DNA from 3 places in the Paenibacillus sp. FSL R7-0313 genome. Region 3 is predicted to be linked to each of the others. Evidence: predicted binding sites of a transcription regulator. Region 3 holds the regulator's gene; each other region holds the start of a gene.
The links. Region 3 encodes NrdR, which represses ribonucleotide reductase genes. Its sites were predicted from a motif close to AACACNATATATNGTGTT; they were not measured.

Region 1: a site for NrdR is predicted at 3,839-3,856, ahead of NSQ38_RS25470 (adenosylcobalamin-dependent ribonucleoside-diphosphate reductase). Genes of this name have one in related genera too.
Region 2: a site for NrdR is predicted at 5,271-5,288, ahead of NSQ38_RS07375 (anaerobic ribonucleoside triphosphate reductase). Genes of this name have one in related genera too.

Annotation. Positions count from the first base shown of each region.
Region 1 covers NZ_CP150219.1:5,874,307-5,881,937, forward strand. The annotation lists gene NSQ38_RS25460 (flavin reductase family protein) at 1-215, opposite strand, end outside; gene catA (type A chloramphenicol O-acetyltransferase) at 445-1,092, shown strand; gene NSQ38_RS25470 (adenosylcobalamin-dependent ribonucleoside-diphosphate reductase) at 1,175-3,778, opposite strand; gene NSQ38_RS25475 (SNF2-related protein) at 4,343-6,106, shown strand; gene NSQ38_RS25480 (YqhG family protein) at 6,110-7,303, shown strand; gene NSQ38_RS25485 (hypothetical protein) at 7,514-7,631, shown strand, end outside.
Region 2 covers NZ_CP150219.1:1,663,474-1,671,104, reverse strand. The annotation lists gene NSQ38_RS07400 (winged-helix domain-containing protein) at 1-221, opposite strand, end outside; gene NSQ38_RS07395 (transcriptional repressor) at 197-592, opposite strand; gene NSQ38_RS07390 (diguanylate cyclase) at 865-1,977, shown strand; gene NSQ38_RS07385 (aldo/keto reductase family protein) at 2,117-3,055, opposite strand; gene NSQ38_RS07380 (histidine kinase dimerization/phospho-acceptor domain-containing protein) at 3,216-4,853, opposite strand; gene NSQ38_RS07375 (anaerobic ribonucleoside triphosphate reductase) at 5,336-7,297, shown strand; gene nrdG (anaerobic ribonucleoside-triphosphate reductase activating protein) at 7,294-7,631, shown strand, end outside.
Region 3 covers NZ_CP150219.1:6,033,106-6,040,736, forward strand. The annotation lists gene NSQ38_RS26200 (S-layer homology domain-containing protein) at 1-1,417, shown strand, start outside; partial or broken gene NSQ38_RS26205 (transposase) at 1,496-2,133, opposite strand; tRNA gene NSQ38_RS26210 (tRNA-Ala) at 2,549-2,621, opposite strand; gene nrdR (transcriptional regulator NrdR) at 2,806-3,273, opposite strand; gene NSQ38_RS26220 (alpha/beta-type small acid-soluble spore protein) at 3,390-3,611, shown strand; gene NSQ38_RS26225 (lytic transglycosylase domain-containing protein) at 3,694-4,257, opposite strand; gene coaE (dephospho-CoA kinase) at 4,254-4,850, opposite strand; gene NSQ38_RS26235 (manganese efflux pump) at 4,860-5,675, opposite strand; gene mutM (DNA-formamidopyrimidine glycosylase) at 5,776-6,603, opposite strand; gene polA (DNA polymerase I) at 6,722-7,631, opposite strand, start outside.

The DNA.
Region 1 (7,631 bases), 160 kb from region 3:
GGCAGGAAATGAACACCGAATACGCCGCTCTTCTCAATGAGTTCATAGGAGTATGTTTCCTTACGAAGGGAGATGCCATATACGCCTGGTGATGATCCGATGTATGTATGCCATCCGGACGCCATCACATTCTGGACTCCCTCATGACGTGAAGTCACCACCGCTACCATTCCAGGATAAGAATAAAATATGGGTTCTTCTATCGGCTGACGCATCTAATCCCCTCTCTTCTTCGTTATAAAGACAATTTTAATTATAAAGTAAAGAAGCAGGTTGAAAAAGCGTTTGCAGAGGATTTCGCTATAAGCGACACATTCATTCTCATGTTATACTGAGATGGTCAATTTCTAAAATACGATACTGGGAATGTGATAGGATATGGTCAAATCAGTCAAATATACCTCCTAAATGAAGGCATTATTCAAATTTAGGAGGTTATAACTTATGTTTAATTCAATCGTGTTAGATCAGTGGGATCGAAAGCCATACTTTGACCACTACTTGAATCAGGTCAGATGTACCTACAGCATAACTGCTAATCTGGATATCACTCTATTGATCAACGAACTGAAGCTTAAAGGATTGAAGTTCTATCCCGCTCTTATTCACATGATCTCTACGGTTGTCAATACACACAGGGAATTTCGAACCTGTTTTGATGCAGAGGGGAAATTGGGCTATTGGGACGAAATGTCTCCGAGTTATACGATTTTTCATGAGGACGACAAAAGTTTCTCAACGATCTGGACAGCATTCCATGAAGATTTCGAGACGTTCCACATTCGTTATCTGGAAGATATGAAGAATTACAAAGATCACAAACAATTTGTTGCCAAACCCAATGAACCACCAAATACATTTCCCGTTTCCAGCATTCCCTGGGTGAACTTTACGGGATTTAATCTGAACATTTATAATGAGGGAACTTACTTATTGCCCATTTTCACGATGGGAAAATATGTTCAACAGAACGATAACGTTTATCTTCCCTTATCCGTTCAGTTACATCACGCCGTGTGCGACGGCTACCACGCTGGCGTTCTATTTAATGAACTGCAATCACTTGCAGATTGTTGTCATGATTGGTGTTAGTTAGCTAAATGACAAAAGGCATCCCTGACTTCATGATGGAGTCAGGAATGCCTTTTCTTTTTCCCTTTTATCTAAGTGATACTTAATTACACTTACTGTACCCACAGTTGCTGCATGTTTTGCATCCTTCCACATTCATCAGGGATGCCGAGCCGCATGAAGGACATAAATCTCTCGATTCGGTAAAGTTTTTCTGATCCTCCACTTGTGGATATGTGCTCTTCACTTGCTTCTGTTCTTGTAAAGCTCCAGTTTCATTCTCCTGCACATTGCTCTGTACATGACTTTCCAATGCTTTGGCGACTGCATCAGCAATCGATTCCACCCGGTTAGCTCCGAAGCCAATCGCACCCGTACCGCCGATACCCTTGAGATGTTTGATCAGCAGTTCCACCTTGTGCCCATGATCTCCGTATCGCAGAAACAGTGAGCATACCCGACCGAGGGCCTCAGCCATGGCGAATACGTCCGATCCTGCTTTGCCCACGTTCAGGAAGATTTCTCCCGGCGTTCCCTCCAGATCATTGATCGTAATGTAAGCCATCCCGAATGGCGTATTGATTTTGTATGTTGCACCACGCAGTACCTGAGGACGGCTTCTATATTGTTTATCCAGCACTGTAGAAGAGGAAGGGACTTGATCGGAAGAATGCGTTCTAACACCAACCTGGCTATTGGAAGTTCCATCACTTGCCTGCCCTTGTTTCTCTTCAGCTTCCGCCGTGTTCTGATCTTCGGCCTTGGTCTCTTCCTTCTTCGACGTGGACAACACCTGCACATCCCTGCTGCCGTCGCGGTATATCGTTACTCCTTTACAGCCAAGATCGAAGGCCAGTTCGTACAGCTCAGCCGTATCCTCCACCGTAAAATCAGCCGGACAGTTGGCCGTCTTCGAGATGGAGCTATCCACCCATTGCTGAATCGCGGCCTGCACCCGGATATGGTTCTCAGCCGACAGATCCATCGCCGTCACATAATAGTCGGGTAAAGCTTCACCCGGATGTTCATCCAGCCAATCTTGTGCAATCGGTACGAACTGTTCATCATAACCTAGACGGCTTTGACGGAAATACTTGAAGGCGAAATACGGCTCAATACCAGTTGATGTGCCCACCATCGTACCTGTACTGCCCGTTGGCGCCTGTGTGATCAGTGTGACATTTCGAATGCCCTGTTTACGAATCGTCTCTCCCACTTCAGGGTATGTCGCAACCATGTTTTTCATAAATCCACTCTGTAAGTACGGTTCAGCTTCAAATGCTGGGAAAGCACCCTTCTCTGCTGCAATCTCTGCCGATGCCAGATAGGCCGCCTTTGCCATGAATCCATACAGTTTATCCAGAAATTCAAGGGATTCAGGACTGCCATATCGTATACGCAGCTTAATCATCAGCTCTGCCAATCCCATCGTGCCAAGCCCAACCCGGCGTTCACGCTGCTGATTCAGTCTATTTTCCTCAAAATGATATGGTGTTGCATCGATGACATTGTCCAAAAATCTAGCCGAGATACGAGTGGTTTCCGCCAGTTCATCCCATGCCACATCATGATTCGTTTCATCGTAGAATTTGGACAGATTGATCGCTGACAGATTACATACACCCCAGCCAGGCAGGCCTTGTTCCCCGCACGGATTAGTACAGATAATTGGGTTAAAGTACCAGCTGTTGGACATCTGATTGTAATACTCCATGAATACCACACCAGGCTCTGCCGATTTCCAGGCTGATTCAATAATGGTATGCCAGATTTCGCGAGCCTTCAGCGTACGATAGTGTATCACCGAATGACCTGCTGCTTTCCATTGCTGCATATCCCCGTTCCACTCGGTGTCGTAGTCCGGATCGTTCGTATCAGGGAAAACCAAATCCCAATCTCCATCCTGCTTGACAGCCTCCATAAATGCATTGCTCACACATACAGACAGATTGGCATTGGTCACCTGCCCCATCGTTTGTTTCACGGTAATAAAATCCAGCACATCCGGATGCCAGTCATTCATCATCAGCATGAGCGCACCCCGGCGGCTTCCGCCCTGTTCAATCAGTCCAGTCGTATAACTGAACAGTCCGCCCCACGATACGGAACCGCTGGATGATCCATTGACTCCTTTCACCACCGCTCGGCGAGGACGCAATGAGGACAAATTAATACCAACACCTCCCCCACGTGCCATAATTTCCGTCATCTCGGTCAAGGTTCTCATGATGCCACCCCGACTGTCTTGCGGAGATGGAATGACATAACAATTGAAGAGTGTCAGTTCATCGCTTGCCCCCGCGCCCGCAGCAATTCGGCCTCCGGGTACTAACTTCCAATCTTCCAACACAGAGCGGAACTTGGACTCCCACGTTGCCCGCTGATCGGCTGTGGATTCGACAGAAGCCATCGCTTTGGCGAGACGGTCCCACATCTCTTCCGGTGTTTTTTCTATGTTGAGTGTCAATTTCTCCACGTTTGTCTGGATCATCTCTCCGCTTCGAGTCCTTACCTGTACAAGCTGACCCTGACGTTCTATGATTTCGCCCACTTCCTTGGTCGGGAACTTGGGATCATCCTTCGTTAATACCAATACCACATCTCCGACCTTGGCATGATTCGAATCAGCGTCCTTCCAGGCGTATCGGTCCAGAAATATTTTTTCGCTAAGTCCTTCTAATTGATGCGATCGTTGGTTTGATTTCATCGCTACGTTCAACCTCCCCGAATAACGCTACATTTTCACTACAAGAGTAAATTATGATAAAACACCACATATAGTGATATAAATTCAGTATAATACACCATATATTGATTTTCCATATGACTTTTATCATAGACCTTATTTTATAGACTCCCCTGCTCCGAAAAACTTCTTCACACACCCTCATACGCATGAATACGACATCAGTGAATTTTTTGGCACAGAAAAAACATGTGCCTTTACTAAATTTCTGGGTTCAATATAAGTTAAACTAATCATTTGCACGTCAACGGAGAGGACAGAAATAACCTGAAGAAGCGAAGCGTTCGCCTGAAAGCTTTCTGAAAGAAAGCTTCATCGGAAGCATACGCTATCCCCGGATTTCCCCCTCCAGAAAAGGGAATCAAAGAAATCTGGGGATAACAGCGATTGGAAGGTTGTTCTGTCATCGTAGTGTTCGTGCAAATAAAATGTAGTTCAACTTATATAGTTATGAACTGACTCTCATTCGTCCATACTATTACCTACGAATAAAACGTCATCACGTATGGCAGGGGAGGAAGCACCATGAACCGGAAGAATCCGCACCACATGAATCAACCAGTAGCCGAACTGCCCGTTCCGTTGGAATTTGATCGGAGCTGGATCAATCAGTTGGAATCACGACTGGATAAAGGAGGTCCTTGGGGGGATTACCGACTCTTCCAACTGGGCATTCAAGCCGAAGAAACCAATCTGATTCCCAATTTTGACGAGATCCAGTGTTTGAAGCATCTACAAGGCCTTACTCCACTCCCTCACCAGATGGACACTGCTCGCAGAGTATTATTTGAAATGTCAGGCCGGGCCATTCTCGCCGATGAGGTGGGTCTTGGCAAAACCATTGAAGCCGGTCTCATTCTGAAAGAATATATGGTTCGGGGTCTCGTATCCAAGGTACTCATTCTCGTGCCAGCGTCTCTTGTGTTGCAATGGGTACGGGAGTTGAATTCGAAATTTGGCATCCCTGCTATTGCCCAGAAAAAGGCCTATTCCTGGCAGAATGAAGTGGTTGTTGCTTCCATGGATACAGCCAAACGTGACCCGCATAAAGATATGCTGCTGAATACTGATTACGACATGATTATTATTGACGAGGCTCATAAACTCAAAAACAAGAAAACAACCAACTATCAGTTCATGCTGAAATTGCGCAAAAAGTATTGTCTGTTGCTCACAGCTACACCTGTGCAGAACGATATGAGTGAGTTGTTCAATCTGATCAACCTGCTGAAGCCCGGTCAACTGGGTCGTCAGGGTGACTTTGCGGCCAACTTTGTCGTAGACAAGCGGGTTCCGAAAAATCAGGAACAGCTTAAGAACGAGTTATCCAAAGTCATGATTCGTAACCGTCGCGGAGAAGGCCCCGTTCAATTTACCAAACGGAATGTCTCCAACGTGAACTTGCAACTATCGCCCGAAGAACAAGCGCTGTATGATGGCGTGACTTCCTTTGTTAAAGACCAGTATCAGGAAGCTGGCGGCAATCTGAGCAGCATGCTATCCCTTGTTACATTGCAGCGGGAAGTGTGCAGCAGTCGGGATGCTGTGTTCGTGACACTGGTTAATCTGTCGAAGAAACTTCCGCTGGACTCTCCCCTTCGGGACAAAATTTGGGAACTCGTGGCCCATATTAAAGCGATCAAGGAGAATACCAAAGCGGAGAAAACGATGGAACTGGTTCGGAACATGAATGAAAAAGTCATTATCTTCACCGAATACCGGGCCACGCAGGAGTATCTGCTAAACTATTTCCGCAACAATGGACTTACAGCTGTACCCTATCGGGGTGGCATGAATCGAGGCAAAAAAGATTGGATGATGGATCTCTTCCGCGGGCGTGTGCAGGCCATGATTGCAACCGAAGCGGGTGGCGAGGGCATTAATCTGCAATTTTGCCATCATATGATCAACTTTGATCTGCCTTGGAACCCTATGCGGGTAGAGCAGCGGATCGGTCGGGTACACCGGCTTGGACAGCAAAATGACGTGAATATCTTCAATTTATCTACGAGCGGAACCATTGAGGAACACATCTTGAATCTATTGCATGAGAAGATCAATATGTTTGAGATGGTGATCGGCGGGCTGGATGTCATTCTGGAACGGCTGGAGAAGAAGGAGTCCATTGAGAAAAGTTTGTACAAAATCATGTTGGAATCACAAAATGATGAAGATATTCGCCGTAAAATGGACTCACTTGGACAATCGCTGAACTCCATTCAACGTGAGGTTTCAGATGAAGGCCCTGCCGTATCCGGGTTGTTAGATCTTCGAAAAGGAGGCAGCTAACTCATGACCATGTCGCCCCATGAAGTGCAGGCTTATGTTCTCACCTATCTGGAAGCACTTGATTGTCAGATTATGGAGCGTTCTCCTGCCCATGTTACAGTCAAACTCTCGCCTGAGGCGGACAAAGCGTTGACCAATCGCCCCTATTATTGGGGGTTCGTGGAACGAACCGGAGCACCCGCTGAGACGATGTCCTTTACATTTATATTTGATCCTGAAAGTTATCAGCAGGCCATTGAAGCAGCAGAAGCCAAAGCTGCGGAAGCATCACCTCCTGTTGTCCCTAACCCTGCTGGAACAAATGGCGTAACCAATGGCAGTCCTCAAGGCGAGCCACCAAAAGAAACCATTCTAGGCCGTTACTTCGGTATTACGCCATCGCTGCCACAGCTGGGGCCAGGACGAATATTGCGTGAAGAAGTGGTGTATGGCAGTCGCAGACTGCAGCAGATTTTCGGCGCTGCCCGTGAAGGCGGTGCCTTCGTGAACCTGTTCGAACAGGCTGCCAAACGGCAATTGCGGGCTACAGCGCCAGCCGTATATGAGCCTTGGCTTGGTGTCTGTTTCAAGGTGGAATTCGCCTGTGATTTGAAACGGGAGGAATTGCATTTTCTCGGCATCTCCCTTCGCTCGGGTGAAATTATAGAGAAATTCGGCACCAAGCTGAACCGACGTGATCTTAGTCCGAGGCTGGCGGAGAACATGCATGTACAGACAGCTAAAGTTTCGTTATTTGATGCCGGAGCTGCTTTGGAATCTCATTTGACAAACCGCTTGCTGGAACTCGATTATAGCTGGGCAGAGAAAGCCCAAGAGCGGCTTGATCTGGAGCTGGACGTCTTGGACACCTATTATGAAGCGGTACTCCGAGAAGATACACCTGAGGTAGAATCACCAGGTAACGTAACCTCAGACACGGAGAATGTCCATTCTGACCGCACGCCACCTGCACAACTGAAAAAAGTTGTGGATATAAAGAACGCTAAACCCATTGGAGCAGATGTAGAACTAGCGGCAGAAGCCGCAGTACCGATCGACTCCGAGACAGATGCCGAAGAAGAGAAAGCAAAACAGGCGGTAATAGATCGTGAAGCTATGAAACTGCAGTATGAGACACGCCGGACTGAGATGATCTGGCAATATGAACCCAAAGTGAAAGTGACTGCCATTAGCAGCGGCATGTTTCACTTAAGATAGACGAAGACACTACTTTTCCTGCAAATGCTGGCAAAAGTAGTGTTTATTCATGATCAGCTGCCCGACAGGTTGCGGCAACCTTTGCATAGCCTGTCCCCTAGAATGAAACTAGAACCCGCTCAGGTAACGGATAAATGAAAAGTAGGTGTAAATTTGAAACGATTCTTTCATACATGTTGGAACAACGCTCGGAAAACAACCTGTATAACCTTGGGCTTGCTCAGTTGTCTTGCCCTGTTCTCTTTTTGGTCGATAGCCAATGCAGAGGAACAAAAAACGTCTTCGCTATCCCCCGCATCATCAACAGAGTATAGCCCCGAACATCATG
Region 2 (7,631 bases), 2.5 Mb from region 3:
TCCGGTTCCCAGCGATGGAAAACCAGTACATCAAAGCAGCTATCCGTTAAGGCTTTTACCAGTTCATGAACCTGCCCCGGCATCGGGCTGATCAGAATAACACGCCTTGTAACAGGACAATTGTCCACAAGCGGTGTTGAGTCGGACAAGGCGGGTTTAACCCTAAGGGGTAAACGGCGGCCAGGCAGTTTTATTTTTACTTGATCCGTTTGTTTCTGCATTCCCCGCAGACACCTCCAAAGACCACATGAGCATGATCGATTGCATATCCGGTTTCTTCAGCTACCTGTTTCATCCATTGTGGAGGAACCTCCGTCGTCACCTCGTCCACTTTGCCGCACACTTCACACATAATGTGCTGATGATCATCCATACGGGCATCGTACCTGCTTGCTGTCTCTCCGAGTTTAAGTTCCCGTATCAATTCTTTGTCCGTCAGATAACGAAGCGAATTATACACCGTACCATAGGCCAGATTATATCCTTGTTCCACGAGTCGATTCATGACATCAGCAGCTGTCGGGTGATCCTCCGAATGGCGCACCACATCGTATACCGCTTGCCGTTGTATCGTCAGATTTAAAGTTCTCACAACCATTTCTCCTTTATTATTGATCCATTTTATATGAAATCAGACACTGATCTTCTATTTATGATGGTCTTCCCAAAAAGAAGGAATACATTTTGATTTAGATTAAGTATAAATCTTATTGTATATTGAAGTCAATATCGCTCTAACATCCTGTATATGCAAATAAAACACCTTTCCCAGCAATCCCCTCATAAATTTGGGATAATATGGTTCGCTACAGCACCACTTTTCAGATAAAATATAGGGATGTGCGTATAAAGGGGGAATGTCGGTTGTTTAGCACTTTTTTCATTAATATCTGTGTCATGATTACATTTATGTATGTGTCCGGGATCATCGCGAAGTTCTATAGTATCCGATTGCCTTTTCCCTCGTTACGTGTTCAGTTGATCGGCGGCTTATTATTCGGTATATATGGCACAGTACTCATGAACTATTCTTTTCCTTTGAACGAGACTACGATTGTAGATCTACGGCATCTGGCCATCGTTACCGCAGCGGTATATCTGGGAGGATTGGCTTCGGTCGTTACGGGACTAATGATCTCGATCCTTCGTATTCTGATGTTCGGCTTATCTTCCTCTGCCATAGATGCAGGATTTGTCATGACACTGATCGGACTGTCCGGTGTATACTTCGCCTATGCTCCCTGGTCCAGACTGACCAAAATAATTACAATGAATCTGCTTGGCATAACATTAATCTTTATCATCCTTATGTTGAACACGGACAGCATGAATTCATTAATGAAGGTATATCCGTTACAAATGACCATTTCCTTTGTCGGTGGATTATTTATCTATTTCATCGCAGAATTCATTAATAAATCCAATGAAATGTTATTTCTATTGGAGAGAAGAGCATCTACCGATCATCTTACCAACCTGAGCAATCGACGACAGTTCGAAAAATCACTTCAACTGGAACTTCAGCGTGCGAGGGATTACCAACAGAAGCTTTCCTTGCTTGCCATTGATATTGACCGATTCAAAAAGGTAAACGACACCTATGGTCATTCCGCCGGCGATGCGGTCCTGAAGCAACTTGGACAACTGCTCGTTGAGCATGCACGTTCTGCTGATATTGTGTCACGAAACGGTGGGGAAGAATTCGCCATTCTCTTGCTCGACTGTGGACACCGTCAGGCCGTAGCGACCGCCGAATCTATACGGCAGGCTGTAGAGAAATACCATTTTGCTCTGCCCGACGGGCACACGACACGTCTAACCATTTCCATCGGTGTAGCCGTGTATCCCGATCATTGTGATGATCATGACGATGACGATTTCTTCGAACAGGCCGACCGTGCTTTATATGAAGCGAAGAATACAGGGCGTAACCGTGTGTGTGCCTTATCTTTTCGTTCCTTGCCTCTTACACTTTAAAGTAAGATCTAACCTTTCAATAAACTAACCTTTCAACCTTCTCAAAAAAGGGATGTCTCGCTCGCCTATTCAGGCGCACAGGACATCCCTCTTTTTATGGATCATTACATATCATCTCAGCTTGTGTGCTGACAGGAAATCAAGCAAGAATGCTCTCAATCTCTTCGATAATGGCAGCATCCAGCTTCACGCCAGATGCAGCCGCGTTCTCTTTTACCTGCTCGGGACGACTCGCCCCTACAAGTGCACTGGATACATTCTTTTGGCGCAGAATCCAGGCAAGGGCCAATTGGCCAACCTTCAGATCCAGCTTGTCCGCCACTTCAATCAGTTGACGAACTTTCCCGATGCGATCCGCATTGATCTTTCCTTCGTCCCATCCTAGCTTAGCCGCACGGCTATTCTCTGGGATATCGGAAACGGACGTATATTTCCCCGTCAATAGACCTTGAGCAAGCGGGGAGTATACGACTTGTCCGATGCCTTTACGCTCGCCGAGCGGGATAATCTCATTTTCAATATAACGGTCAAACATGTTGTACACCGGCTGATTGACCACGATACGATCGAGGAGCAGACGATCTGCTGTACCTAATGCATCTTCCATCTGAGCCGCAGTCCACTGGCTGACGCCAACATATAAGACTTTGCCTTGGCGTACCAGATCATCAAGAGCGCGGAGTGTTTCTTCAATTGGTGTTTCAGTATGATAACGATGGCAGTAATAGATGTCGACATATTCAACGCCCAGGCGCTTCAAGCTGGCTTCACATTGCTCCTTGATATGTTTGCGAGACAACCCCTGGTCATTCGGACCATCACCCATTTTGCCAAATACTTTGGTTGCAAGTACATAAGAGTCACGGGAATATGCTTTGAGCGTCTGCCCCAGCAGTTCTTCTGCTGCACCCCGTTCGTATACATTGGCAGTATCAAAAAAGTTAATGCCTTCATCAAATGCAGTTTCAATTGATTTCACCGCATTCTCACGTTCCACATACCCTCCGTACGTCAGCCAGCTTCCCAGGCTGATCTCGCTCACTTTCAGTCCGCTTCCACCTAATCTGCGATAATCCATTGATTGCATATCCTCCTCTGTTGGTTATAAAGATGAAGTTCACTTTCTATTGTAACGTAACCAGCTCGGAATAAAAGGGCTTTGGCTCAGAAAATGGAAAATGCAAAGAAGCGCACCTATAACAGGTGCGCCAAATAAAGATTGGTCTTCTGATCATGATTTAAGGCAAAGTAATGCTCAATGCATTCAACAGATCAGCCTGTCTGACCGGCTTGGTCAGAACAGCATCAAAGGCTTCTGCTTCATGCAATTCAATGTGCATGCCATAAGGAACAAGAACAATGACGGGCAGATTCTCCAGTCGCTGTTTCAGTTCATGTACAAAGTCGACTGCGCCGCCTTCCAGTAATCCCATATCCACAACGGCTACATCCGGCATGAATCCTTCCTTGATCCAATCATGCGCTAATGTCAAACCCGAGGTCATGTGTACATCCATCTCCCACCTACGCATCAGGGAAGAGACGCCTTGCAGAATGTCAGGGTCCTTGGCAAGCAACACCTTTTTCCCTTTTAACCGCTGCTGAACACTTGCGAGTTGAGGTAACTCCCAGTATCTGCGTAACGGAAGGGAAATGTTGAATTCCGTATCATTTTCCTGCACACTGCTCACCTGAATACGGCCATGCATGAGAATGGCAAGATTCTGGCTTACAGCTAAACCCAGATTACTTCCAATCAGTTTTTGAATATTCAAATTTTCATCTTGCCTGTTAAAGGTTGGTGTCTTCTTGTCCGATAACATCTGACCCGTGTACTTCACCTTGAGCAGAAGTGTACCGTTCTCTTCCAATTCTTCTCCATTCACTACTGCTGTGATCAGAACGGAACCTTCACGCGTTGAATCGAGAGCATACTGAATGACGTGTGCAAGCAACTGTCCAATCTTGACTTCATCACCAACGAACACTTGAGATACATTCAGTTCAAGATTTAATCCCAGCTCAATGTTCTTGCCTGTCGCAATACCGGCATAGAGATACACCGTATTCTCAATGGTACCTACCAGATCAAACGGATCATCATGTATAACCGTTTTACCTGCTTCATTAATATTGAAATTCATCATATTATTCAGCAAGGAAAGCAGAATATTGCCGCTTGTCTCAATCATGTTCACATATTCGGACTGCTCCTCGGGCATATCCGGTGTGCGCATCAGATCTGTCAGTCCCAAAATACCGTTCAAGGGATTGCGAATCTCGTGACTCATCAACTTCAACATCTGTGTTTTGGTCATCGCCTCAGATTCGGCTCGTTCTTTCTCTACCTGGAGCTGTTCTTGCATTTGTTCCGAATCACTCAATTTCCGCTCCTGAACATGCAGCGTACTTTCCAGATCGACAACATAACCCAGGAATACAGCCATCGCCTTCAGTGTCTTCATATCGGTTTCGCTGATCACATACCCAGGATCATCCATCAGACAGATGGTGCCAAATGTTTCGCCCGATCTTCTCATAATAGGCACGCCCACGAAGAAACGATTGCCAAGTCCGCTCGTAACACCCATGGATCGTGTCATCGGATGTTCACATGTATCCGGGATCGTAAGAACACTCCCGTTGTCTCTTAATACCAGGCTGCAATATGAATCCGTAAATGGAAGTGCACTGCCTTTAACAACTAACTCTTCCGTACGATTAAAAGCCTCCAAAATGACATTGGTCGCCCCGTCATTGGTGGCAACGAAGATGGTATTAACCTTCAATATACCGCTTAATACGTCTACGATATGGGCCGCAGCTTCCTTAATATCTTCATAGAAGCCTCTCGTAATGCCTTCTGCCGTTCCCATGATCCACCCCTTTTGTCTTAGCTGCACTTTCAAATCTGTATATCAGAATGTTTAATCACGTACAGGGGTTCATCAAGAATCCGAATAACTGTCACAATCTATACTTATATGATTAACACCGTAGAAGTAAAAGAGAATCATACTCCCTGCCGATAGCCTGTTTTTGGACAAAAGCAGGTCTTGAGTTGATGGTTTAACAACCAAAAATGGTTTGCAAATCGCCTTTTCAGATGGATGAAAGTCCATCTTGTCTCACTTCGAATATTATCCTTGCAGGATAACTAGAAATTATACGCTTCTACTCAGACTTTGGGAACCTTTATCCACAGCAATTAAAGGAAAGTCCACGTTGCCCACTACGTTGCGTGACCATTATCACACCCAAAAAACCACATATAGTTTATAAATGGATAATATGAATCTACATATAGTATTTAACGTGAATTGATTGATACCCAAAATCATTTTAGGAGGAACCTTACATGAACATGCTTGAGTATGCCACTCCACCGGCATCCGATCTATTATCCGACCTGGGAAGACGAATTATTGGCGCAGAAGACGCCGATACGCTGAGGGAAAATGCGAATCTGAACGGAGACTCCTTCAGCGGCAAGATGAGCAGGCTCGGTTCGGAGACAGCCAAGTGGCATGCTCTGCGTCATGTGTTGCCGGAAGAGCTTGCCCAAGCTGTGGAGAACGGGGATCTGTATGTACACGATCTGGATCAGTATGCGCTTGGAACAACCAACTGCATCTTTATCCCGTTTGACCGTCTTCTTGCTGCGGGTTTCAATACAGGCAACGGATCGGTTCGCACACCTCAGACGATCATGTCTGCAATGGCCTTGGTTGCGATCATCTTCCAATCCCAGCAGAACAGTCAATATGGCGGTGTATCGGCCAATAAGATTGACTGGGATTTGGCCCCTTATGTACAACGATCGTTCCGCAAACATTACCGCAAAGGGCAACGCCTCTTTGGTGAGCATGCCCTGCTTAAGGATGAACAGCTTTATCTGGACAATATCGAAGCAAAGAATCAGTGCCCACGTGCATATGCCTTCGCCTATGAAGAGACTGAACTGGAGACAGGACAAGCTGCCGAATCACTGATTCATAACTTGAACACAATGAGCAGCCGGGCAGGTGGTCAGATTCCATTCACTTCACTGAACTATGGATTATGTACTTCAGCGGAAGGAAGGTTGGTATCGCGTTCGTTGCTGGAAGCAACCATCCGTGGCCTGGGCAACGGGGAGACTCCCGTGTTCCCTCAACATATTTTCCAATGTAAACAAGGGATCAATCAGGCTCATGGAGAGCCGAACTATGATTTGTTCCGCCTCGCAGTCACCTGTTCATCCCGGCGGATGTATCCTAACTTTGTCAATGTGGATGCTTCGTTCAATCTGCCTTTCTATCATCCGGAAGATCCGGATACGATCATCGCAACTATGGGATGCCGCACACGTACACTGGCAGACCGGTTTGGTCGCAATCGTCAAAGTGGTAAAGGTAACCTGTCCTTCAACACCATTAACCTCGTTAAGCTCGGCATCCGGTTTGGCATCTGCCAAGGTGCCAGAGCTGTTGCTGACCGGGCCGGATTCTATACTGCTTTGGAGTCGGTTATGCATAATGCCGCTTCCGGCCTACTGCACCGCTACCGAATTCAGACAGCACAGCCTGCCAAGGCATCGGACTTCATGATGCGGGAGGGTGTATGGGAAGGTGGAGAACAGCTTGACCCGAACGAGCCGGTTGCCGATCTATTAAAGCATGGAACGTTATCTCTTGGTTTTATCGGTCTCGCAGAATGTATGACAGCTCTCTATGGGCGTCATCATGGGCAGGATCCTCATGTACACCGCGAAGCGCTCAACATTATTCGTACCATGAGAGAGTTCTGTGATCGGATGAGCGAGCAGCATAACTTGAATATCACACTGTTTGCCACACCTGCTGAAGGGTTGTCCGGCAAATTCACGAAGATCGATAGAGAACGATACGGCCTCATTGCCGGAGTTAATGATCGTGAGTATTATACGAACTCATTCCATATCCCGGTATACCACACTCTTCCAGCTTATCGGAAGATTGAACTGGAGGCCCCATTCCACACTTTATGTAACGCAGGAGCAATCTCCTATGTGGAGCTTGACGGGAACGTTCGAGCCAACACCGCAGCTTTCCTGCGAATTGTACAGTATGCACTGGCGCAGGATATCGGTTATTTCTCCATTAATCATCCGATTGATCGCTGCCCTGCATGTGGTTATGAAGGCGTCATCGGGGATGTATGCCCAGGCTGTGAAGCCCACGAGAACCATGTGCACTTCCAGCGGTTACGCCGCGTAACTGGCTATCTAACCGGAGATTACAAAGTACGCTTCAATGCTGCGAAGCAAGCCGAAGTGCGTGATCGGGTGAAGCACCGGTGAATCTATATGGTTACATCCCGGAATCGGTGAATGAAGGGACAGGCCTGCGTGCTGTGTTGTTCATCAGCGGATGTCGTCACGCCTGTCCAGGCTGCTTCAGTCCGGATTCGTGGAGCTTTCGAGCGGGTGAGCCCTTTACAGAGGAGCGGCAGCAGCAGATTCTGCATGAAGTGACGACCCATCCATTGCTGGATGGCGTTACGTTGTGTGGTGGTGATCCCTTTTTCTCGGCAGCAGAATGTACGTCTTGGGTCCAGCAGCTCCGAGCTGCACGTCCTGATCTGACGGTATGGGCCTACACGGGATTTGAATATGAAGAACTGATTACCGACCC
Region 3 (7,631 bases):
AAAACCGGTCGTACCTGATACGCCGAGCAACTTCAAGGCGACAGCGGGTGACGGACAGGTCACATTGAGCTGGACTGCTCCTGCTGACGACGGTGGCAGTCCGATATTGGGCTACAAGGTATGGTATGGCAACGTAACGCCGGTCGTAATCGATGCGTCGGAGACCAAGTATACCTTCAAGAACCTGACAAACGGCCAAAATTACAGCTTCAAAATCGTTGCGGTGAACGCGAAGGGAGACGGCGCGGAGATCAGTGCACCGGCGATGCCGACGAAGACGACGACTCCTACCGTACCTGGTTCTGGTGGTACTACGGGCAACAACGGTAATACAAGCAACAGTGGTAATACACACAACACCAACAATACGAACACCGGGACAGACGCTGGAACGCCAAAGTCGACCTACACAGTGAATACACCGAAGGATAAGCCCGCGGTCACAGACAAAAACGGCAACACCACCCTCCCCAGTGGCGGTGAGATTACGACCAAAGGCGGGACAAAGATTAAGGTGCCCGAAGGCACAACGATAGACTCAAACGGTAAGGTAACCATTCCGGCAGATAAGAGCGCCGAAGTGAGCCTCCCTAGCAGCAACAGCACAGTGACCATTCCGGGCGGCTCGACCATCGCGAGCGACGGTACGATCACAGTAGGCGGCAAAGACGCGCATGTGAACCTGCCAAACGGCAACCAGGTGCATATCCACGGCGGATCGAAGATACGGAGCGGCGGAACGGTTGTGGTAGGATCAAGCGGCGCAAGAGTTGGCTTAGACAACGGCATGTCGCTGAACATCCGTGAGGCTACGGAGCTGGCGTTTGATGACGCCACCCCACTGGGCTTCCTTGTGATATCGGGCAATCCTTTCAGGGATGCCAATATGGACGACTGGTTCTACAACGATATAAATTTCGCCTACACATACGATCTTTTCAACGGCACGACGTCCACAACGTTCTCACCGGGCAACGCAATGACGCGTGCAATGTTCGTGCAGGTACTGGCCAATCTTGAGAACGTAAACCTCTCCAGCTACACGAGTTCCCGCTTTAGCGACGTGACGGACGGACAGTGGTACACGGCGGCAGCCGAGTGGGCAGCCGAAAAAGGCATAGTCAACGGTACAAACGCAGACCTGTTTGACCCCAATTCACCGATGACGCGCGAGCAGATGCTGGTGATACTTTACAACTACATGAAGTACAAAGGCTATGAGTTACCTGAAAGCCACTCTAAGTCCTTCACGGATGAGAGTGAGATCAGCTCCTGGGCGTTGGAGGCCATTCAGGCGCTGCGGGGCACCGGCATTGTATTAGGCAAGCCGGACAACTTTTTTGCTCCCAAAGCCACCGCCACCCGCGCCGAAGTAGCCACGATCTTTGTAAGGCTCGTCGAATATCTGGCTAGCTGAAAGCGTATACAGAAAACAGGAGACCCTTCCGGTTGGACTATATCCAGCCGGAAGGGTCTCGTTGGTTTCAAAATTGCACTACTGTTTCACATTACCTAGTTCAGCTACAATGGCTGCGGCCAGTTTCGTTCCAATTCCCGGGATACTTCTTACCAGCTCCACTTCAGGCAGATTTTCTGTGAGTTCCTCCATTTGTTTTTCGAGTTCCTCCAGTTTTCTCGCTTTTTCATTGGCCCATCGCTTGGAATGGGATCGTCCCGAATTACCCCGAATGACTTCATTCCAATTCGTCAAAATTCCTTCCAAACAATAAGACAGCACCGTAAATGATGTTGTTGAAAACACATTGTAAAATATCTGCTCATACGCCGGAAACACTTGCTCCAGCAAGGCTCTGCTGTTCAGCTTGGCCTGCACAAAGATACCCATAACAAACTCATGCTGCCGAGTCAAATGCTGTAGCTCCGTAAACGTCTCATCCCAATTTCGATGCGGCTTCACGTCGCCGCGATTGTACATCTCTGCCAGATGCCAAGCATCTGCAGCATCTGTTTTCCTTTGCGTAACTGCGTTCCCTTGGATTGCAAGGGATTCACAATGTAGTAGGTGTAGTCACTCCGATTCAGACAGGACACCAAGGCACGATGGTAATACCCAGTCGCCTCCAAAACAACCACTGGAGCAACACCCGTTTCGGCTTGAAGGGCGCCTAACATCTCCGTGAATTGTTCGAATTCACTCGCAACGTGCTCAATGAGATAGCTTTGCCAACGGGCTCATTTCATTTTTGAAACGCATGTATCACACTTGAACCTTTAGCGACATCTACACCAACAACAGTTTCCATATTCTCACTACTTATCTTTTGTTTCGCCGGTCCTTTCCACGATGGTTCCAAACCCATAGCTTCGCTTGTTATACGGGGTCAACTGCCCCTACCAGCCCAAACATGGTCTTTTGGAGGTCGTGGGAGAACTGTTTTTGTTACGAGGTCCTAGCCCCAAAAACCGCCACGTTCTCCCGGCTTCCCCCATCGTAAAACGATCACAAAAAAAGGCCAACCAATAATTACTGGCTAACCTGATAATACGAAAAAACGCCATCACAATAATGTGATGGCGTTCTTGATTATGGAGCCTAGGGGGATCGAACCCCTGACCTCATCGCTGCCAGCGATGCGCTCTCCCAGCTGAGCTAAGGCCCCAGGATATGAAATAGATAAGTTGTCCAGCGCTGCTACGTTCCACAGGCGACTCCTATATCATATAAAATCCAGCTTTCGCTGTCAATCACTTTTTAAGATCCAAAGTGATTGGAGAAGAACAACCGATTTCTCTGGTACACACGGACTGGAACTCCAGACTGCTCTTCTCCCTTTCCCCACTTCACTAATCCTCCAGATTGTCTTTGGACAACAGGGATTTCAGTTCTTTCATGAACATATTGATATCTTTGAACTGGCGGTATACCGACGCAAAACGGACATACGCCACTTCATCAACTGGAAACAACTGTTCCATCAATAACTCACCAATCTGGCGACTCTCCACTTCAGCATCAGCTGTATTACGCAGAGATTTCTCTACTTCAGATACCATCATCTCCAGGGTCTCTACGGAGACTGGGCGTTTCTCACAGGCACGAATAAGCCCGCGGAGAATTTTGTCCCGGCTGAACTCTTCACGACTGCCATCTTTCTTAATAACAATCAATGGAGTCTCTTCAATCATCTCAAACGTTGTAAATCTTCGGGCACACTGCTCACACTCACGGCGACGACGAATGGATTTTGCTTCGTTGGCCGGACGCGAATCAAGCACTTTGGTACCCATATAACCGCAATAAGGACACTTCAAATCAGATCACTTCCCACGTTTTACTTTTTACCACATATTGCCTGTACTGATTTTGTAATGAAAAACGCATTGCCGACACATAATACTTTTACCAACCCGCGAGGAGGTGAACAGCAATGGCACAAAGCAATGGTAACTCCAACAACTTGGTGGTAACTAAAGCTTCCGCAGCACTCGAGCAAATGAAATATGAAGTTGCTCAAGAACTCGGAATCAGCATCCCACAAGACGGATACCAAGGTAACATGACTTCTTACGAGAACGGTTCGATCGGTGGATACATCACGAAGCGTCTGGTAACAATTGCAGAACAGCAATTGGCAGGTCAATACCAATAATATCTGCATCGTAATACGCTACACAGAGGAGCATGGAGCGGCCGGTGAACAACCGGCCTGCTCTGTGCTTCTACTTATATACTTAGAACGTATTATAGATCTTTACATACTGATTATAATAGTAAATGACTCTTTGTACATAGTGACGCGTCTCACCAAACGGAATATCTTTCACTGTATCGAACGAGCCATCCCATACACCATCTCTAAGCCAACTGTTTACTTTGCCTGGTCCCGCATTATAGGCAGCGATCATAACCGCTTCATTGCCATCGAATTGATCGGACAGATTCCGCAGATACCATGTGCCTAATTGAATATTTCGTTCAGGCTCGTGCTTCAATTCCTCCAGCGAAGTGTCGGGAATTTTGGCTTGTTCCAGTATCCAGTTGGCCGTATCCGGCATCAGTTGCATGAGCCCAATGGCACCTCGTTTGGATTCCTTGCTTGTCTTGAAATTGGTCTCCACCTTGATAATGGAAGCAATCAGAAACGGATCAACCTCATAACTCTGAGATTGGGCACGAATCTCTTCCTTATAATGAATGGGATAGAACCATGCCATCCAGTTTGTATTCAGAAATAACACCAGTACAAAGGACACAAACATCAACAGCAGTACACGTTTCTTGCGCAATATTCTCATAACAAACCCTTACGCTGTAGATATGAGTCAATTTGCTGCTCCGTCGCAGACCATAAGCCGCTGTTATTGATGACAATGTCTGCCAGCTGTTTTTTGCGCTCAATATCCATCTGTACATCCATTCGAGCCTCAGCCTGTGCTGCAGTCATTCCATCCCGACTCATCAAGCGATCTCGTTGCACCGATCTCGGGACATATACGACCATAACTTCCTCGAAACCGTCCTCCAGACCTGATTCGTAGAGCAAAGGAATGTCAGACACCACAAGTTTATCCGGATGTTGCAATTCGTATGCAGCAGCCCGTTCGCGCATCTCTCTTCGGATCGCCGGATGTGTAATAGCCTCCAATGCCTTTCGTTCCTCAGGTTGTTGAAAAACAATGCTTCCGAGCTTTTTTCGATCCAGTGTTCCATCTTCGTTCAGTATGGCTTGTCCAAACCGCTTAACAGCGGCGGCCAACACGGGATGCCCGGGCATCATAACTTCCCGGGCAATAACGTCTGCATCGATGAGCAACGCTCCCTTACTGGCGAGATAGGCGGAAACACTGCTTTTGCCTGTCGCGATCCCGCCGGTTAAGCCTATATTCATCGTTTCACCTCATAACAACTTCATTATTCCCATAATCATTAACAATAGCGCTGGCAATACAGACAGTCTTCGCATCCAGCGCAGAGCTGAGAATCGTAGGCCAACCTTCATGCCGAGTGACAGAAAAGCCCCACTAAACAGTGCAATAATGAGTGCTGTCCATAGTGTAGGGAATCCCAGAAGTGCTGCTCCCAAACCTGCTCCAAACGCATCCAGAGACAGGGCAATACCCAGCCACATCGCTTCCTGGGCAGATATACTCCCCGAGTTATCCATATCCGCCTTGGAGGGACTGCGAAGGATCTGAATGACAACGCCCAGCTTGCGCAGCTCCAGTGTAAATACCATTCGTTCCAGTGATCCATTTGAAGCCGACTGTTCCAGATCCAGTGCAAGCACCTGATTTCTGCCCTTTAAATCCGACAGTCTCTCTTGTGCTTCTCCCACTCCAGTTACCGTTGCTTCTGCTGCCTCACCCATTCCAGTGTCTGTTTCCAGTTGTTCTTTGCCTTGCTTTCGAATTAGTTGCAACAGTGACCATGCACCAATACCTATCAATATAACGGCTCCCACGATCGAAGCGATATCCGGTGACACCACATGGGACAACAACACACCTACTTGCATCGACAAGGCAATAACCAATCCTGAACAGATCGAAATAACAGCGATAGATAACAGGGGAATCTTAGTCCTCCGTAACCCATATGTAATCCCGACTCCAAAACCATCTAAACTAAGCGCCAAAGCAAGCGCCAGCAATGAAATAAAATGATGCAGCACCCCGGACTCCTCCTCTGTGCGGTACTCGTGCCAACTGAAGATGCCAGTATGGGTATACGCCCGCTTATTTCTGCCATATCAGTATATGGAGGGAGGAATCCAAGGGTGCTATGATTTCATCATTTCGTTCATTCAGTTCATGTTACAGCAGCTGACAGTTCGGACAAAAATGCGTGCCACGGCCACCAACCACCGTTTTTTCAATTAACGTACCACAAGTTGTACAAGGTTCTGATTTGCGTCCATAGATTTTCAGTTGATGCTGGAACATCCCCATCTCACCCTGTCCATTCACATAGGACTTGATGGAAGATCCACCTGCATTCACTGCATCTTGCAACGTAGCCACAATCGCTTCATGAAGCACCGTTAACTGAGCTTCGGTCAGTGTCTTGGCGATGGTCTCGGGATGGATACCTGCGCGAAATAGAGCCTCGTCCACATAAATATTCCCGATACCAACCACATATGCCTGATTTAAAAGTACAGCCTTGATTTTGGTTGTACGCTTGCCAACCGCCTCGCGGAATGCAGTTACCGTAAAGGCTGGATCAAGCGGCTCCAGTCCCAGCTTCAGCAAAGGTTTGGACACCAGTTCCTCACCTGCATTGAACAGATGCATCGTACCGAACTGACGCACATCCTTATAACGCAATTCCGTACCATCATTAAAATGGAAGATCACATGTGTATGTTTCTCCACATCTTCATGCTGCTCGTACACACCGTACCTTCCTTCCATCCGCAGATGGGAGACAAGCACCAGCCCGTCCAGCAAAATACGCAAAAACTTGCCTCGACGCTCCACCCCAATGACGGTATGTCCCGCGAGTTCCATTGCAAATGCATCTATGTCGTCCGGCCGCTGAATAATCCGCGGCAAGCTAACGGTAACATGATCAATCGTTTTGCCCACAATAAGTTGATTCAATGTTCTTCTGACTGTTTCGACTTCCGGTAATTCCGGCATGATGTTCTCACCTCCCCTATATTATAACGGAAGATGGCGCTCAGCGGGACCCTTTTCTTATATCTCAAACATGGAAAGGCCTTTTGTAAAATACCGGAAGAACCGCGCAGCACTTGATTTATTTCGCTTCGTACCAGTTATCACCAAAGCTGACTTCGGCTTTCAGTGGAACCGACAGTTCCAATGCTTTTTCCATAACAGAAGGGACTAACTCTTTCATCAGTTCCAGTTCATCGGCAGGCACTTCGAATACAAGTTCATCGTGCACCTGAAGCAACATACGGCTCTTCAGCTGGCGTTCCCGCAACGCTTCATCCATCTGTACCATGGCCAGCTTGATGATATCTGCCGCAGTTCCCTGAATCGGTGTATTCATCGCCGTACGCTCTGCGAAGGAACGCAGATTGAAGTTACTGGCATTAATCTCTGGCAGGTAGCGACGTCGCTCCAACAGCGTTTTGACGTAACCATCCTGACGAGCTTCCTTCACAATGTCATCCATATATCGGCGGACACCCTGGAAGACTTCAAAGTACTGATCTATAAACTGCGCAGCCTCTTTACGTGTAATATGCAGGTTCTGTGATAAGCCATAATCACTTATTCCATACACGATACCAAAGTTAACTGCCTTGGCGGAACGACGCATATCCCCATCCACATCCTCAGGCTTCACGCCAAATACATCCGAAGCGGTCTTTGTATGAATATCCATATCATTGACAAATGCTTCCTTCAAGCGCTCATCATCCGAAATGTGTGCCAGTACGCGCAGTTCAATCTGGGAATAATCTGCTGCCAATATGGACCATCCGGGTTCCGAAGGAACAAATACCTTCCGGATTTTGCGACCTTCTTCCATCCGAATCGGAATGTTCTGCAAGTTCGGGAATTGACTGCTAAGTCGTCCCGTTGCAGCAATGGTCTGACGATAATACGTATGCACCTTGCCATCCCGATCCGAAATCTCTTTGAGTAATCCTTCCACATAAGTGGATTGCAGCTTGGCAAGTTGACGATATTGCAGA